One region of the Desulfosporosinus sp. SYSU MS00001 genome, then DNA from elsewhere that is predicted to be linked to it. Evidence: a T-box and tRNA genes for the amino acid it is inferred to sense, from the RefSeq annotation. Region 1 holds a T-box; the other holds one or more tRNA genes.

Evidence for each region. A T-box is a leader RNA that pairs with one kind of tRNA and senses whether it is charged. The one in region 1 lies ahead of ileS (isoleucine--tRNA ligase), so its partner is inferred to be a tRNA-Ile.
Region 2: it has a tRNA-Ile gene. The T-box ahead of ileS (isoleucine--tRNA ligase) is inferred to sense a tRNA for this amino acid. The anticodon was not compared.

What each region holds. Positions count from the first base shown of each region.
Region 1 covers NZ_JBNFTW010000003.1:275,402-285,113, reverse strand. Annotated here, with positions in the region: gene ileS (isoleucine--tRNA ligase) at 44-3,142, opposite strand; T-box leader at 3,219-3,445, opposite strand; gene nifJ (pyruvate:ferredoxin (flavodoxin) oxidoreductase) at 3,854-7,381, opposite strand; gene ACPUYX_RS07830 (hypothetical protein) at 7,798-9,414, opposite strand; gene ACPUYX_RS07825 (GtrA family protein) at 9,516-9,712, opposite strand, start outside.
Region 2 covers NZ_JBNFTW010000001.1:384,341-394,052, forward strand. Annotated here, with positions in the region: gene ACPUYX_RS01760 (DegV family protein) at 1-715, shown strand, start outside; gene ACPUYX_RS01765 (deoxyguanosinetriphosphate triphosphohydrolase) at 1,016-2,050, shown strand; gene ACPUYX_RS01770 (GerMN domain-containing protein) at 2,383-2,991, opposite strand; gene dnaG (DNA primase) at 3,435-5,231, shown strand; gene rpoD (RNA polymerase sigma factor RpoD) at 5,221-6,408, shown strand; tRNA gene ACPUYX_RS01785 (tRNA-Asn) at 6,516-6,590, shown strand; tRNA gene ACPUYX_RS01790 (tRNA-Ile) at 6,609-6,683, shown strand; tRNA gene ACPUYX_RS01795 (tRNA-Val) at 6,783-6,857, shown strand; gene ACPUYX_RS01800 (tRNA (adenine(22)-N(1))-methyltransferase) at 6,996-7,790, shown strand; gene ACPUYX_RS01805 (Nif3-like dinuclear metal center hexameric protein) at 7,775-8,644, shown strand; gene ACPUYX_RS01810 (hypothetical protein) at 8,884-9,045, shown strand; RNA gene rnpB (RNase P RNA component class A) at 9,069-9,435, shown strand.

The DNA.
Region 1 (9,712 bases):
CGGAGTTCTTGTTTTTTATGAGTATCTGTTAATCGGGTGATAATTATAGTTTTTCCAACTTCAGACCTGTCTTATGACCATTAAGGTTCTGTTTTTCCAAACTCGGATCATTAACCTTCCCAATAGTGACGGCTAGAGTTTCCCGTTTAATATAGGTTTCAAACAATGTAACGGCTTCGCTTATTTCCTCATCGCCATCAAAGAAGATATTAATCCTATCCATCATTTCGTAGCCATTATTTTTTCTCAATTGTTGTACCTTGGAAACAAACTCCCTCGCATATCCTTCATTAATCAGATCTTTCGTAAGCGTTGTATCCAGGATTACAAATAAATTGTCCTCCACGGTCATTGTAAAGCCTTCTTTGGCAGAAATCGAAGTAATTACATGATCTTTAACCAGGTCTATAGTTTCTCCCTCTACCTCAAGCGAAACAGTTTCCCCCGCTTCTAATTTAGGCACGATCGAAGAAGCGTCTAAGGCTGCCAACACTTTGCTTAAAGATTTTATTTTCGAGCCAAAGATAGATCCTGCTACTTTAAAATTGGGTTTGAGACTAAAGCTCATATATTGATTTAAATCCTGAGCAAAAACAACTTCTTTAACATTTAATTCCTCTTGAATCAAGGGAAGCATATAGTCTATTAATTGTTGATATTTACCGTCGATCAAAATCTTTTGAATTGGCTGCCGAACTTTAATTTTAACTTGTTCCCTGGCCGCTCTGCCCAGGCCTACAAGATTTCTTACCAAATCCATTCTTGTTTCCAACTCGTTGTCAATCAGCTGTACGTCAACGACAGGATAATCCGCGAGATGAACTGACAGTTCATCTGTTAGTCTCTTAAAGAGCTCTTCAGAGATATAAGGTGCAAAAGGCGCCACCAGCTTGGACAGACCTACAAGAATTTCATAGGTGGTATTGTAGACAGCTTTCTTATCATCCGTCAGTTCTGTACTCCAGAAACGCCGGCGTGCACGCCTGATATACCAGTTGGATAGATCTTCATTGACAAACTCCTGAATCTTTCTGACAGTTTTGGTTAGATCAAAAACACTTAGATCTGACTCAACGGCTCGAAGGAGACTGTTATATTTCGACATGACCCACCGATCAAGCTCTGGGCGATCTTTATACTCAATAAAGAACGTTCTCGGATCAAGCTTATCCGTATTGGCATACAGGGAAAAGAAAGCATAAACATTTCTGAGGGTGCTGAAGAATTTACTTTGTACCTCTTTCAGCCCTTCGATATCAAATTTTGTCGGAGTCCAAGCCGGAGATACATAGAGCAAATACCAGCGTAAAGCATCGGCTCCGTATTGATCAAACAACTCAAAGGGGTTGACAGTATTTCCTTTGGACTTGGACATCTTATGACCATCCTTATCCAGGATCAGATCATTAACTAATACTCGTTTATAAGGAGCAACTCCTTTGACAAAGGTAGAGATCACGAGCAGCGAATAGAACCAACCTCTCGTCTGGTCAATCCCTTCACAGATAAAATCTGCCGGAAAGACTTGATCAAAAGTCTCGCTGTTTTCAAAAGGATAATGTTGCTGGGCAAAAGGCATTGACCCGCTGTCAAACCAGCAATCGATTACATCTGTAACACGGGTCATCGTTGAGCCGCATTTCTCGCATTTAAGATGGATACCATCAACAAAGGGCCGGTGTAATTCCACCGTTTCATCCAGGGGCTCCAGAGATTTCTCAATTAACTCTTTGCGGGAGCCTATGGATGTGGTATGCCCACATTGGCATCTCCAGATATTAAGCGGTGTGCCCCAATATCTGCTGCGGGACAGCGCCCAATCGTTAACATTCTCCAGCCAGTTGCCAAACCTTTTTTCTCCCACATAATCAGGATACCATTCAACACGATTGTTGTTTTCGACCAATTGGTCCTTAAATTTGGTAACTTCAATATACCAGCTCGGTTTCGCATAATAAAGCAGCGGAGTATGACATCTCCAGCAATGGGGATAATTATGATCTACTTTTTCCTTTTTGTATAATTTCCCTTCCCCGTGGAGCCACTTGATGATCTCCAGATCGGCATCCATAACAAAAGTACCTGCCCAGGGCGTGGTCACAAATTTTCCGGTTTCATCAACCGGTTGAAGCACAGGCAGGTTATACCTTCGCCCGGTGTTGTAATCATCTTCGCCAAAAGCTGGAGCTGTATGAACAATTCCTGTCCCATCCTCCGTCGTTACATAATCGCCTAAGGTAACAAAGAAGGCCTTTTTATCTGTTTTTACAAAGGGCATCAACTGTTCATACTCTACATGCTCAAGGTCTCGGCCAAGGATTTCGTCCAAAACCTCAAACTCTTCTCCCAGCACTTTAGCAGACAACGTCTTAGAAACATAATAGACTTCATTATTTTGTCTGACCTTCAGGTATAGTTCCTGGGGATTTACCGTCAGGGCCACGTTTGAAGGCAGAGTCCATGGCGTGGTCGTCCAGACTAAAAAGTATTCCTCAGCATCTTTTTTCTTGAACTTAACATAAACGGTATTGGTCTTTATTTCCTTATATCCCTGGGCAACTTCATGGGAAGCCAACCCCGTACCGCAGCGTGAACAATAGGGCAGGATTTTGTGCCCTTCATAGATTAAACCTTGTTTAAAGAACTGATCTAGAATCCACCACACGCTTTCGATATAGTCATTATTCAACGTTACGTAAGGGTGATCCAAATCAATGGAATATCCCATCCGTTTGGTCATTTCCCGCCACTGTTTCTCATAACTAAATACAGATTCCCGGCATTTTTGATTGAATGCAGCAATACCATAAGCTTCTATTTCCTGTTTATTGGAAAGCTTAAGCTGTTTTTCGACTTCGATTTCCACAGGAAGTCCATGAGTATCCCATCCGGCTTTGCGTTTAACTTGATAACCCTGCATAGACTTTAAGCGGCAGACGGAATCTTTAAGAGTTCTGGCGATAACGTGATGAATTCCCGGTTTACCGTTAGCGGTAGGAGGTCCTTCATAAAAGACAAAAGGAGTCTTACCTTCTCTAATTTGAATGCTTTTATTGAGTATCTCATTTTTGTCCCAGAAATCAGCTATTTCGCTTTCTTTATGAGCCACGTGTTGCTCCGCTAAAGGTTTGAAGTCAGCCATGATTATCTTCCCTTCTCAATGAGTTAATTGTGACAAAATACTACGGCGATAACAACAAAAGTCCCTAAGTCTATGACTTAGGGACGAGTTATCGCGGTACCACCCTTTTTATTAATGGATTGCTCAAGAAACAATCCGTTAATCACTCAAAACATGTAACGTATGTCACACGGAGCAGCTTAATTAGTTCAGCCGCCCAACTCCAAGGTGATTTTCATAAAGAACCTTCGTCATAATCTTTCAGCCAAGGATTATGTCTCTAAGAATCAGATTCTTAACTACTGTCCTTTTCATCGTTGTTTTCCATACTTTAACCGAAATTATAAAAACTTAAACCTTACACCATTAGTCTTCACTTATGGTTAAAATTTACAATCCTCCACGTATCCCCGAATTATAAGACGATACGCCAAAAAGATTGGAAGAAATAACGTAAAAACCCAAATCAGGCCATATGCGAAAGGATTAATAAAATCAGCAATTAGTAGATCTAATTAATAAAGTTTAACCAATATTTTGCTAAAAGTAAACCCTTTGTAGGATAATTCGTTACTTTTTTAACTGGATACTTCTCGCTGCCCACCCTTTACCTAAAAGCATAGCACCTGACATGGGACTGTAAAGTAAACTCCAATAAGAAAGCGGACGTTACAAAAACCTAAGGTTTAAGCAACGTCCTCCCTCTTCACTTCTTTACTTATAAACCGATTTTCAGTATTGCATTTCTGCAAAACGCTTTAAAGTTTGGTATTTATCCCGAGCATGGCCCTCGGCAACATTGAACATTTCTTGTGCCACATCCGGGAATACGTTTAGCAGAGAAGAGTATCGGATTTCGCCCTTTAAGAAGTCTTGGAAAGAAGCCGTAGGCTCTTTGGAGTCAAGTGTGAATGGATTCTTTCCTTGATCTTTAAGGCGGGGGTCAAAGCGCCAGAGATGCCAATAACCGGCCTCAACAGCCTTTTTCTGTTCAAGGATACTTGTTCCCATTCCGGATTTGATGCCATGATTTATGCAAGAAGCATAGGCAATAATGATCGAAGGGCCGTGATAACTTTCGGCCTCAGCAATCGCCTTAATCGTCTGATTCATATTCGCTCCCATGGCTATTTGCGCAACATAGACATAGCCATAGGTTGTGGCAATGAGGCCTAAATCTTTCTTGCGGACCTTCTTGCCTGCTGCTGCGAATTTTGCGATAGCTGCCGTCTGCGTGGCCTTTGAGGATTGTCCGCCGGTGTTGGAGTATACTTCTGTATCCATAACCAGAATGTTTACATCATCACCGCTGGCGATGACATGGTCAATTCCGTTATAGCCAATATCATAGGCAAAACCGTCACCACCGAAAACCCAAACCGAGGGTTTGATGAGATAGTCTTTCTTTTCTTTGATTTCACAGAGAAGCGGATTACCTGCAGCATCTTCATTCTCCATCACTTCAAGCAGACGAGCAGAAGCCCTTTTCGATCCTTCTCCGTCTTCCATGTTATCAAGCCATTCATGAAAAGCATCTTTAAGATTCTCGCTGAGAGAACTTTCTAATCCCTGACGCATTAATTGAGCAAGCTTTGCTCGAATCTGCTTGGAGCCTAAATACATGCCATAACCGAACTCGGCATTATCTTCAAACAGCGGATTCATCCAAGCAGGGCCTTTGCCTTCAGCATTAACCGTATAGGGTACCGAAGGGGCGCTGCCTCCCCAGATTGAAGAACAACCTGTGGCATTGGCAATAATCATGCGATCACCAAACAGCTGAGTTATCAGGCGAGCATAAGGTGTCTCACCGCAACCCGGACATGCTCCGTGAAATTCGAGAAGTGGTTGGGCAAATTGACTGCCTTTCAGGGACTTAACATCCATGAGATGACGCTTTTCCGCGACATGTTTAATCGCGTATTCCCAATTTTCGGATTCCATTTCTATTTCGTGGTCAGCAGGTTTCATGACAATGGCTTTACCCGGCGCAGGACAAACGTCAGCACAGTTTGCACAACCAGTACAATCGAGGGGAGCAACTTGAATACGGTAGTGGTAACCTTCCAGCCCTTTGCCGATCGGTTTCTTAGTTTTGAAAGTATCCGGAGCCTTCTCAAGTTCGCTGTCATCCAAGAGGAACGGACGTATCGTTGCGTGAGGACAAACATAGGAACACTGATTACATTGGATACATTTATCGATTTGCCATTCAGGCAAATAGACGGCAATTCCCCGTTTTTCGTAGCGTGTAGTGCTTAAGGGGAAGGTTCCATCTTCCACCCCAACAAAGGAACTGGTCGGCAAGTCCTCTCCTTCATGACGCGCCATAGGCCTTTGTATGTTTTTAACAAACTCCGGTTCATCTTTGACAGGCATTTCCTCATCCGGAACTTCAGCCCAGGAAGCAGGAACCTCCACTTTATGTAGAGCTTCAATTCCGCGATCCACCGCCTTATGATTCATCTCAACGATGTTGGAGCCTTTTTTGCCATAGACCTTCTGGATAGAGTCTTTAAGGTATTGAATAGCGTCCTCAACAGGGATGACATTGGCTAATTTGAAGAAGGCAGCCTGCATAACCATATTAATCCGCCCGCCAAGACCAATTTCCCCAGCAATGGAAATAGCATCGATAATGTAAAAATTGATATTGTTCTTAGCGATATATCGTTTTAAAGAAGCCGGTAAATGATCTCCGATTTCTTTAGCGCTCCAAGGACAGTTTAAAACAAATGTCCCGCCTTTTTTTAACCCCTTAAGGATGTCATAGTGATAAATAAATGACCTATTATGACAAGCAATATAGTCAGCGTCAAACACCATATAAGAGGATTTAATCGGTTTCTTGCCAAAGCGCAAATGAGAAATCGTTGTGCCACCGGATTTCTTACTGTCATATTCAAAATACCCTTGAACGTAAAGATCCGTATTATCACCAATAATTTTGATGGCACTTTTATTAGCTCCAACCGTACCGTCAGAACCGAGTCCCCAGAATTTGCAGCGTATAGTACCCTCCGGCGAGGTGTCCACAGTCTCCTCGATAGGTAACGAGGTATGGCTCACATCGTCAATAATACCAATGGTAAAGCGATCCTTAGGCTGAGCCTTCTTCAAATTCTGGTAAACAGCGATTATCTGTGACGGAGTGGTGTCTCTGGAACCCAAACCATAACGCCCTCCCACAATTATGGGCTTGGAAGATTCATGATTAAAGATCTGAACAATATCCAGGTATAGAGGTTCCCCCGTCGAACCCGGTTCTTTTGTCCGATCAAGAACGGCAATTTTTTTAACAGATTTAGGCAAAACATCAAAAAAGTATTTTTTAGAGAAAGGACGATATAAATGTACTTTTATTAGCCCGACCTTTTCTCCCCGCTGGGCTAAGAAGTCTATAGTTTCCTCAATGGTATTACAGACAGAACCCATGGCGACAATAATCGTTTCCGCGTCAGGATCACCGTAATATTGGAAGGGATGATACTCCCGTCCGGTTACTTTCTTAATTTCTTTAAAGTAATCTTCAACAATATCCGGAACGGCCTCAAAGAAAGGATTGGAAACTTCCCGGCCTTGGAAATAGATGTCGGGGTTTTGGGCTGTACCTCTGAGAACAGGGTGATTGGGATTTAAAGCTCTATCTCTGAATTCTTTAATCTTATCATAATCTACAAGCTTCCCGATCTCATCGTAGCTTGTCGTTTCTATTTTTTGCACCTCATGGGAGGTTCTGAAACCATCAAAAAAGTGCAAAACCGGAACCCTTGATTTAATGGCTGCAAGATGAGCAACAAACCCCAAATCCATGGCTTCTTGAACGTCATTTGAGCAGATCATCGTGAAACCGGTTTGCCGGGCAGCATTAATATCTTGATGATCACCAAAGATTGATAAGGCATGGGTCGCCAAAGCCCTGGCACTAACATGGAATACTGCCGGCACCAGGTTTCCGGCCATTTTATACATTTCGGGAATCATAAGCAGTAATCCTTGAGAAGCAGTGTAAGTTGTCGTCAGGGCTCCGGCTTGAAGGGAGCCATGAGTTGCAGCGGCAGCTCCTGATTCCGATTGCATTTCCACAACTCTTACAGGTTGATCAAATAAATTCTTCTTGCCGTGAGCAGCCCATTCGTCAACCCCTTCTGCCATTGGGGAAGAGGGCGTGATTGGGAAGATCGTTGCAACCTCAGTCAGAGCATACGATGCTTCTGCTGCGGCTTGGTTCCCGTCCATTGTTTTCATTTTTTTAGCCACACTGAGAGCCTCCTCTGAAAAAACTTTGAATCTGGTCTGAATTAGTATTCGTCATTGGAAAACTCTCATACATGTTTTAAGGAAAAAAAGCAAATTCAACACCCAACGTCAATAATTCGTTGGTTATTAGTGAACTCGCTTACGCTAAAGCTGAACATCGGGGCTTCAGATGCAATAATGTCTAGTGGACATTATTGCCGAGCCGCCTTTCCCAATGGGAATACTTAGCGGCGAAGGAGGACTCTACCCCATCTGAAGTTTACGAAGGACCCACCCCCACTTATAGACATGGAGGGCTTAAAAATTGGATGAACAGGGCCGTCGCAAAATACATAAGTGCCCCTCATAAAAGAAAGCCATGCATAAATAGTGGTTTAGATCATCCACTTATATGCACGGCTTATTCAGGACAGCACCTACCTAAGCGATATTTTTTCATACGCAATTTTAATAAGGTATAAAAACAAGCAAAGATTCAAAATTGAAGTCATCACCGGTATAGTACTAAAAGCCGCTTGGTTAATACCCTCGTTGGTCTGGTAAAGAATAAGGTAGGTATTGACAAAACCCGTAACACTCACCCCTATTGACAATAACATAAACCGCTTATCCTTGGTATAAATAAATGCCAGAAGCGCCAAGGCTGCTGCAGGAAACAAATACCGCTCATGCATGCTGGCCGAAAAAAGAAAGACACCGGATATCAAAATGAGAGCTGAAACCGAAAGAAAACTCTCCTTCTTGCCTTTAGCAAATACGAACCAAGCCAACAAGGTTACAAGAACAATGAAAATCAATCCCCAACTATGATAGTTTAAGAACAAGAAGGGTGAGGTGTCTTTTTTATAGTTAGCGCCCAATAAATAAAAGAAATTAAAAGCATTGACAGATGCATAAGGATATTCACCCAAAGTACTTGTAAAGAGCTTAACAATCCAGAGAGGATTTTGCTGAAGTGAAAACGGCAAAATAATGGTTATCGCTGTCAGCAACCCGGAGATAAGAACTTTACCAATACTTTTTAGGCTTTTCTGCCTTACCAGCTCAAAAAATAAGATGGGAAGGAAAATGATTCCCTGCGGCTTCATAAGGACTGAAGACGTGAAAAAGATGGCCGCATAAACGAGCTTCCTTTCCATTAATAAAACTACCGCAGTTACGATAAGCAACGTGAAAAAGGAATCCACCTGGCCCCAAATCGTCGAGTTGACAAAAACAGCAGGGTTAAAGATATAGAACGCTGCCACCATGGTACTTAATTCTGCAGAGAGATATTTGCAGGCCAGCTTAAAGAGCAGGAGAGCAGTGATTATATCCGCCAGGATCGAAGGAAGCTTAAGCAAAATGGTATAATAAGCACTCATCGCTTTGAGGCTGCCGATTTTACCAATCAAATATAATATGTAAATATACAGCGGAGGATAATCACTGGCATGACGTCCCATGTAGAATTGGGAGAAATTATTGGCTGCTGAGGCCGCCCAGGATTTAAAGGTATTGAGATCAAAGGGATGCCCTTCAATAAGGATACCTAAGGCAATTCTAAGTAATAGCCCGGCACAGATCAGAGTCACCATTATAATTCTTTGGTTACTTCTATCAATGATCAGCTTAGAAAGAATCTCTTTATATTTTTGGGAACTTTTAAGAATAAAGAAACTAACTAGAGCTGCCAGGAAAAATAATACGGTGTAGGCAACGACCTGAACGGTAAAGCGATTACCCGCATTCCTTCTTCTGCCTGGCCCAGGAAATGTGCCCCAATTAAAGGAACGGCCATTAGGGTTAAATTGCCCGTTGGGCGAAGCCTGGACTCCATTTTCATGGGGCCTAATTTTATTTTGCCCCTGGTCTGCGGGTTGCCCGCTAAACTGAGGAGTCTGGACGCTCTGAGACTGATTTTGGAAAAACACTCTGCCAGTAGATGCAGTGTTTGAATTATGATGAACTACAGCATAAAAACACAGAAAAAATGAGGCGGCAATGATCAGAACCGCGCTTAACCTGAATAAAGACCTCTTGACCGGCAACAATCCTCACACTCCTTAGGTACACTTACTCATCTGACTAACCCGAATCCAAGCTCCTGAAAGGTAAAATTACACTCTGGAATTACTTAGACATCACTAGGGTTCTAAATTTTAGTTCGCCTATTAACACTTGTGCTGTTTGCCGGCCGAAAAACCCAAAGACGGCTGCCTAAAAAATTAATGACTACACTTCCTGCTATGGAAAAAAGCCTGCTTACAAGCATCGAAAATCCCCAAGTGGTGTGAACCCAAAGCAATAGTCCATAAGTCAGGGACAGAGTCACTAGATTCAAGACAATAA
Region 2 (9,712 bases), on a different contig from region 1:
GGATGACATTTTCGCTATTTATCAACAAAAACGTATCTTGCCTAAAACGGCAGCTCCGAACCCTGTAGAATATATCAGTTATTTTAAAAGGTGGACGGATGAAGGATACGAGGTAATTCATTTAAGCCTGGGATCGGGACTTTCATCTTCTTACCAGAATTGTTGTCTAGCGGCGCAGGAATTAAAAGGTGTCTATCCTATCGATTCATGTAATCTTTCTACAGGGATAGGTCTTCTTGTCATTGAGGCGGCTGAGCGTATAGCAAAGGGAATGACGGCAGAGAAGATCTCTGAGGAGGTTAAGGCTTTAAGAAGCAGGGTTCAGGCAAGCTTTGTCCTGGATAACCTAACCTATCTTTATGAAGGGGGCAGATGCTCAGCTCTTGCTGCTTTCGGTGCTAATATCCTGAATATTAAACCTTGTATTGAAGTAGACAGTAGCAGCGGAAAAATGAAGGTCGGCAAAAAATATCGAGGTGCCATGGATAAGGTTCTGAAAGCCTATACAATCGATAGGTTACATGGTCATCCTGATATTAATTTGGATCGAGTTTTTATAGTTCATTCAGGTATATCTTTCGACTATATCAACCTGGTTCGAAAAACTGTTGAAGAAATAGCCGGTTTTAAGGAAGTAATAATTGCAAAGGCTGGCTGTACGATCTCTTCTCACTGCGGACCAAATACACTTGGCGTGATGTTTATGACCAATTAACTTTGGCAAAAACTCCTGTACTAGTGAATAAAATAGAATTTTAGGCCATAATCAAGATGTTCCAACGAGATTATGGCTTTTTTTATTCACTGCAGAGGAAAGGCAGATGTGCAGCAGCAATGAGTGGACGCTGGCCGTACCGGCTTATAACCGGCTGATAGAGAGCGTGAACTTCCTCTGCAGAAGTGGGTTAAATGGGGAACAGTAAAAGGTTTAAATAATATGTTAAAATAGAGATGGCTTTTCGAAATACAGACAAGATAGGAAGGTTGCTTGTCTAGAAAAAGAGGAGATATGTCTATGTCTGAAAGAAAAATAGACCCTTTGAAGGAAATTACTCCCAGCTCAGACACTAGTCTAAATATACGCGAACGAACAGAAGAGGATGAAGAACGACTATCAGAGTATGCGGCCAGGAGTAAAATGGCCCTGCGAGAACGTCGGGAAGAAGAATGCCCCATCCGAACAAAATTTCAGCGGGATCGGGATCGGATTTTGCACAGCAAACCCTTTCGGCGTTTAAAGCATAAGACTCAGGTGTACATCGCCCCCTCGGGGGATCATTATCGTACGCGAATGACTCACAGTCTTGAGGTTTCACAAATCTGTCGTACCATTGGACGAGGTTTACAATTAAATGAAGATCTAATTGAGGCGATTGCTTTAGGGCATGATGTCGGTCACACCCCCTTTGGGCATGTTGGAGAAGAGGCCTTGCAGAAGATCATTGGGCACTTTGAACATAATGAACAATCAATTCGAATTATGAAGGTACTGGCTCGTGACGGCTTAGGGTTGAATTTGACAAAGCCTGTTCTTGATGGGGTCTTGAATCATACCGGAGAGGGAATTCCGTTTACCCTTGAAGGTCAGATTGTCAAAACCGGTGATCGTATTGCCTATCTCTGCCATGATTATGACGACGCTTTACGGGCAGGGTTATTATCCCAAGAGGATTTGCCGCAAAACGTGAAGAAGATATTGGGGGGAAAACCCAGTGTTATGATTTCTAATATGGTCGTTGATATGATCGAAGCGTCGAAGGGAAAATCTCAGATTCGGCAGACCCCCGAAGTTGGGGGTGCAATGAATGAGTTTAGGCAGTTTATGTTCGTCAAAGTATATAACAGTGCTGCCTTACGGGAGGAACGCCGAAAAGGACAGTACATTGTTCAAGCACTCTTTGACTATTATATAAAGAATATCGAAAAATTGCCGAGCAATTATTTAGCCTGGGCTGAAGGCGACAAAACTCAAGCTGTAGTCGACTATATTTCTGGATTGACAGATAATTATGCCATTGATCTCTTTACAACTTTATTTATCCCGCGCTAAGACCGGCGGGGGTGAAGTGGAATACAAAAAGAGAAAGGTTATAGAAACTGAAATTTGTTTGCTATAACCTTTCTCATTATTAATTCTGCAGAAGAAACACTTAAAATGAAAAGATATTCTTCATAGAACAGGAAAATCGCACATAACTATTATTACAGAATATGGAGTAAGCAAAATAAAATGTTAAATCTTATCAATTAGCAATAAAATATAGGATTATTTTTGCTGCAGGAGTATAAGTTTTAGAAAAGATAACCAAACTAAGGTTTGGGCAAAAGTCTGAAATGTCAAGAAATGATTTGCATAGCATACTTAACTTACTACTTACTTAATTATTTACGAATCAGACTTGAGTTACTCTTAAGAGGAACACTGGTATCCAGGTTTCCAAGAATACCATCTTGTTTTTGCCCTTCTAAAAGGAATTGAACGCTTTGAACATCAGGCAAGTTCGTTATGCTATCTACAATACTGTAGATAGTCATTAATTCGGCGTCCGATCCGCCGCCAAAATTCTTTCGAAATTGACTCGAAAGATTAAGGGTAGCAACTCCGTCTTTAACAACAGCACTCCGCAGGATTGTTCCTTTAGGAAGGGGAGTTTCTAAACCTGAAGGAGGAGATGATAGCTCTTCAAATATAGCTTTAATAACTTCTTGATTTGAAACTTCAACAGTCCGTTGATCAGGAACTAAAGCGGTCCCATCCGCATTAGGAAAGTAAAGTGTTAGTTTTACTGTTTTTGCTTGCGTTGCTGAACTATTGGGTTCACTCGTGGAAGGTGATGAGGGTGTTATTGTTGTAGTTGTTGTTTGGTTATTATTATCTGATGAAGATTGGGTTTGCTGAGTTTTTACAGAGTTACATCCCGCCAAAACTGTGACCATAAGTAATAAGGCTATAAAGACGAGACTATGTACTTTATGAATACCTTTAGTCATAATTTCTCCTTCCTTAAAATCGTGCTGTTTAACGGGTGTATAAAGGAGCGACGATTAAACAAGTTTAGTTTATTGCTTATTCTAACATGCTTTTTGATAATGTTAAAGGGCATGGAAGATTCTTCCTTATTATTGGTGCCTCTAAAGGACTTTTGTTAAGAATACAAGGCAATAGTTAGGCGGCAAATATTTGTCGAAGAAAAGAGGGATTATGGACTAAAAGAGAGAATTAAATAGGTCTTGAAATGAGAATTGCATCCTTTTTAAAACTAATTCTTGATAAGGGGTTTAAAAAAGAGGATTCCGTGAATTTTCGGCGAAGAATTGTATAGAGATAGGGTTGACAAACCATCTGAAATGTGAGAGCAAATCGAAGGGCGAAGAACGTGGAAAATAGGGGTCATGAGGAATTAATTCCAGACGAAGTTATCGAAGAAGTGCGTATGCGTACTGAAATCGTTGAGGTCATATCTGAATATGTCAGCTTACAGCGCAAGGGTAAAAATTTCTTAGGCCTTTGCCCATTTCATGCTGAGAAAACACCAAGTTTTACGGTGACTCCCGATAAACAAATGTTTTATTGTTTCGGTTGCCATACGGGGGGAAATGTTTTCTCTTTTCTTATGAAAAAGGAAAATTGGACGTTTATTGAAAGTGTTCAAAGGTTAGCACAGAGGTGCGGTGTTGTGCTCCCAGAAAAGGAAATGTCGACTCAAGAGCGAGAAAAAACTCGGCTCCGACGACGCTTTGAAGAAATAAATGAATGGGCAGCCAACTACTATCATGATCTTCTGTTAAAGTCACCCGAAGGGGAGCCCGGACGAAGTTATTTTAAAATGCGCGGTATAGATTCCGAGACAATGAATAAGTTCCGTTTAGGGTATGCTCCGGAGCGGTGGGACGGTTTGCTTGAGTATTTGCAAACACGCGGAGTACAGCCTCAGGAAATTGCCGAAGCCGGGTTAGCCTTGGAAAGAGGAAAGTCAGGCAAGGATGGAAGAAAATTTTATGATCGCTTTCGCAAGCGAGTACTATTTAGCATTCTTGATCACCGCAATATACCAATTGCTTTCGGCGGACGCGTTTTAGATGATTCTGTTCCTAAGTATTTAAACTCTCCTGAAACAACCTTTTTTAATAAGAGGCATCATCTTTACGGAATGCATCGAGCTCATCAAGGAATTCGGGAAGAAGGTTATGCCCTTTTGGCTGAGGGTTATATGGATGTTATTGCGCTTCAAAATGCAGGGTATCCTAATGCCGTAGCATCCTTAGGAACTGCTTTAACACGGGAACAGGCTAACCTTTTAAAAAGGTATACAGGCCGCGTCGTTCTTCTGTACGACTCTGATGATGCTGGCCTCAATGCTGCCATACGCGGAGGAGAGATCCTTCGCAATACAGGACTACAGGTTGAGGTTGTAACCTTGAAAGGAGCAAAAGATCCTGATGAGTTTTTAAAAAATCACAGCCGCGAGGATTTTGACAAACTTGTTAAACAGGCAGTGACATATGTTGAGTTCAAATATCAAACATTGACTCACAACCAACCTCCTCAGAACATTTTAGAGAAAGCTGAGCTAGTGCATAAGCTCGCTCCTGATGTCCTTAAGGTGGTCAGTCCAGTTGAAAGAGAAGGGTATGAACGGTTCTTAAGTTTAGAGCTAGGGCTTACCTTAGAAGCTGTACAGCGTGAGATTAAAAGCCTGGAACAGAAAAATAGTAAAAAAGAACGTTCTGGTGAATATTCTCAACAAAATCCGATTAGTTCTGAGAAAAATAGGGATAATATTAGTAATGCCAGTATATGTAAGAGCGATTCGGAAGCCCCTCAGCCAGCCGTTGATCTGGGGGTATATAGAGCGGAACGGACACTTTTGCGCTTGTTATTAGAAGATATCTCCTTAACAAAAAAAATTAAGGAGCAATTAGGAACCTCCTTCTGGAGAGTTTCCACGCATCAACAAATTTTTGATTATCTCGATCAGGAAGGCAGTTTACCTAACCGAAGCAATGAAACGGTTCAAAGTCGTTTGGCAAGCCTACTCCTGGAAGAGTTTGATACATCCCAAACTGAGCGTCTGCTTGAAGATTGTATTCAAGGTATTCTCTCTGCTCAAACAGAGGATACAGTTGAAGATCTTCAGGCTCGTATGGTTGCCTTAGAAAAATCCGGTGACATGGCTGGTGCCATGGCTCTGTTGAAAGAGATAGGAGAGCGGTTGAAACGTGGCAAATAGTAAGGTTAAAGGCACTCAAATGAAAGATCCTAAGGAGGACGGGGGACAATTGAAACAAGAGCAGCAAATGGACAACGTTCAGGCTCTTATACAGAATGGCAAAAAGAAAGGTTCCCTAACCTATGGAGAGATAATGGACGCTCTTCAAGGAATTGAGCTTTCTGCGGATCAAATCGATGATATTTACCAACAACTTGCTCAAATGGGAATAGACGTTGTGCCTGGGCCGGAGGATGTTGAACAGGAAGTCTTAAAAAAGGGCAAAGCTGACGATGATGATGATCTCGTGGATGATCCGGATGATATCGAAGAAGAGACAGAAGTAGATCTTTCCGTTCCAGAAGGGGTAGGGATTGACGATCCTGTCCGAATGTATTTGAAAGAGATTGGCCGGGTGCCTCTTTTATCGGCTGAAGATGAGATTGAGCTAGCCAAAGGCATGGAGGCGGGAGATGAAGAATCAAAGCGTCGTCTTGCTGAAGCTAATTTACGGCTGGTAGTCAGCATTGCTAAACGTTATGTTGGCCGAGGTATGCTCTTCTTGGATTTAATTCAGGAAGGCAATCTGGGATTAATCAAGGCTGTAGAAAAATTCGACTATACCAAGGGGTACAAGTTCAGTACCTATGCAACTTGGTGGATTCGCCAAGCTATCACACGCGCTATTGCCGATCAGGCCCGTACGATTCGGATTCCTGTGCACATGGTTGAAACGATTAACAAACTTATCCGGGTTTCCAGGCAGCTCTTACAAGAGCTGGGACGTGAACCTGCTCCCGAGGAAATTGCCAAAGTGATGGATATTCCTGTTGAACGTGTGCGGGAAATCATGAAAATTGCTCAAGAACCGGTCTCTTTAGAGACCCCCATTGGGGAAGAAGAAGACTCTCACTTGGGAGATTTTATCCCTGATGATGATGCTCCTGCTCCAGCTGAGGCAGCCTCGTTCATTCTCTTAAAAGAGCAATTGGAAGAAGTTTTGGAAACGCTGACACCACGTGAGGAGAAGGTCCTTAGGCTTCGTTTTGGACTTGACGATGGCAGGACCCGTACCCTGGAAGAAGTCGGGCAGGAATTTGGCGTAACTCGTGAACGAATTCGGCAAATTGAGGCCAAGGCTTTAAGGAAATTGCGTCATCCGAGCCGAAGCAAGAAGCTGAAAGATTACTTGGAGTAAGCGGTAATTGCCGAAGTTAAATTAAATAGTAACAATATTTAAGATTTTGGAGATAAAGGCTTGACTATTTAGGATAGATTAACTATAATAATTCGTGCAAAGGGCATTCCTCGATAGCTCAATGGTGGAGCAACCGGCTGTTAACCGGTAGGTTGTAGGTTCGAGTCCTACTCGGGGAGCCAATTTATTTTTCCCTTTTCGGGCCCATAGCTCAGCGGTAGAGCCCCCCGCTCATAACGGGTTGGTCCTAGGTTCGAATCCTAGTGGGCCCACCACATTCGTAGTTCGAACGGTGAATAAGATTAATAATGTGAAGCGCAAAGTTCTTGTTTGAATGGGTCGAACCACAAACAACGAATATCGAATATCGATTCGGGCGATTAGCTCAGCGGTAGAGCGCATCCTTCACACGGATGAGGTCATTGGTTCGAGACCAATATCGCCCACCAATGACGCAAATGATGGACTGTGGCAACTATGCCGGAGTCCATTTTTGATTTGATTCTATAGTTTCTCATGCGCGTATTTGGTTATAATACTTTATAATTAAATTTCGAAGAAGGAATTATTATATTACGAGGTGACCTATGACCTTTTCAATGACATTGGGTCCACGCCTTCAGTTGGTTGCATCCCTGGTTCCTTTGGACGCCAGACTTGGCGATATTGGGACAGATCATGCATATTTACCAATTGTTCTTGTAGAAGCCCAGAAAATCACCAAGGCAGTTGCCGTTGATGTTCATGAAGGGCCTTTTAAATCCGCCTTAACAACGGTTAAAATGCGGCAATTAGAACAGGTTATAGATGTGAGATTGGGAGATGGGCTGAAGCCTCTGGCAGTGGGGGAAGTGAATGTCTTAACCCTTGCCGGGATGGGCGGAAAGACTATGTTAGAGATCTTTGCTGCTCGACCGGATGTATTACAAGCAGTGACTCATTTAATTGTTCAGCCTCAAGGAGGGGAAGGAACATTACGCTTGTCTCTATTAGACTGTGGGTGGCGCTTAAAAACAGAACAATTGGTAAAAGAAGACGGGCGCATCTATACAGTTATGGCCTTTTCTCGTGATGAAGGACAAACTATGGCTGAATTATCCTTGCAAAAGGAGGTCTGGCTTCAACGACTAAGCCCTCCAAAGGATAACAAGTTTTTGGGGTATTCAATGATCGTTGACAAGCTAGTCTGGTATTTTGGCCCGTTGATTTTAAAGGAACCAACAGACCTTTTGAGAGAATATCTGTATGATTACAGCAAGATGCTTAGACGACGCTTAGAACAAATGAAGCAATCCAATAAATCGGAAACCCTGGAAAAAATCAAAGACGTATCTGAGGAGTTGGTCTTGGTGGAGGGAATCATAAAATGGCAGTATCGATAGGCCTTGTAGCGCAACATATTGAAAAACTTGCCCCAAAATATTGGGCTGAGGAGTGGGACAATGTTGGTCTGTTAGTCGGATCTGGCTCTACGCCTGTTGAGCGCATATTGATTGCTTTAGACGGAACTTTAGAGGTCATTGAGGAGGCTAAAGATTTTGGGGCACAACTCATTGTTGCCCATCATCCAATTATGTTTCGACCATTGAAAAATTTGAGATCGGATAATCCTGCGGCAAAAATTCCCTTGACATTGTTCAATTATCAGATCGGATACTATGCGGCACATACAAATCTTGATCAGTCGAGGCTGTCATCCAGCATAACATTAGGAGAGATTTTAGGTTTAAAAGAACTAAAGCTTCTTGAAGAGCAAAGTTATGGTAGTAACTATAACCGCCAGGCCAACATAAGTTCGGGAAACTCTACTGAGGAACTTCGCGGGTATGGTGTTATTGGTTACTTGGAGCGCCCGGAATCATTAGAGGCCGTATGGCAGAACTTTTTGGAACGTCTGCTGCAGTCAAATAGTTATGCCCACCCTTATAATTTGACAGGCGTACGCTTAGCCGGGTCACTTAAAAAAGACATACGCAAAGTGGCAATTGTCAATGGCAGCGGAGGCCGGTTTGTGCCGAAAGCACTGTTTAAAGGTGCGGACTTACTTATCACAGGAGACGTTGATCATCATGCGGTACTTGATGCCCTTGAAGGGGGAATGGCTGTAGGTGATCTTGGCCATTTTCTAAGCGAGGCACCTATGCTTCAGGCATTATACTATTACCTTACTTCTGAAAGGTCACTGCAAGGTATAGAATTCAAGGTTAGTTCAAAAAATGCATCCCCTTGGCTTTAGGCTGGGGGGATATTTTGTTAGCGAAAGTACCAGCTATAAAAATGAATTGTAGTTAAGAATTAATTAAAAAAATTTGTGAAAGTGATAATTAATACTTGACACTGAATGACGAATCATGTATTGTAGGTATATAGAAAATAATCAGAAAATAAAATTAAGACCAAAATATAACCACTAATTTGGAATTGTTTTTGGTCTAGGAATTTTTAGTAAAAATTACTGAAGGAGTTGAGAGCATCATGAATCGAGCAGAAGTTCTCCGTATGGAACGTGAAAAGGTTTTAACGAATTTTAAAGAAGATAATGCAAATCGCGCAAAATGGTTAGCAGCCCTAATGGACATTGATGACGAGATGGAAGAAATGGAGAAGAACCAAAACTCTCCATTTGACCAAAACTGATTTTTTTAGTAAGATAATTGAGCGAAGTAAACTAGATGATCGCGGGAGCAGGAACTGAAAAGTTGCTCCTGAGGAAAGTCCGAGCTCCATAGGGCAAGGTGCTGGGTAACGCCCAGTGGGGGGAACCCCAAGGAAAGTGCAACAGAGATATACCGCCCATTCTTGATGGATGGGTAAGGGTGGAAAGGCGAGGTAAGAGCTCACCGGCAGTCAGGTGACTGGCTGGCCATGTAAACCCCACCTGGAGCAAGACCGAATAGGGGAACGATGAACGGCCCGTTTTTGTTCCCGGGTAAGGTCGCTGGAGGCTGTCGGTAACGGCAGTTCGAGATAGATGATCATCACCTCCGCAAGGAGAGACAGAACTCGGCTTATAGGTTGACTTCGCCATGCTTATGGGAAACTGCTCATGTATAGTTATACATAGCCGTTTCCCTTCAGTTTTATATACAGCCAAAACAGAGAATTTCTTAAATGCCTGTTTTGACATTGTAAATTCAACCCTGGAATATTTCTGGGGTTTTTTCATTCCGTAATTCTCTGATAAATAGTTGTGTGCTTTATACCGACAATAAAATCAGTAAGCAGTTCAGATTTCTTGTAGTTGGGGCTTTACTAAGAGGCGGTTATGGTGTTGACGATGAGAGAATTAGTATTTTTATAAGCA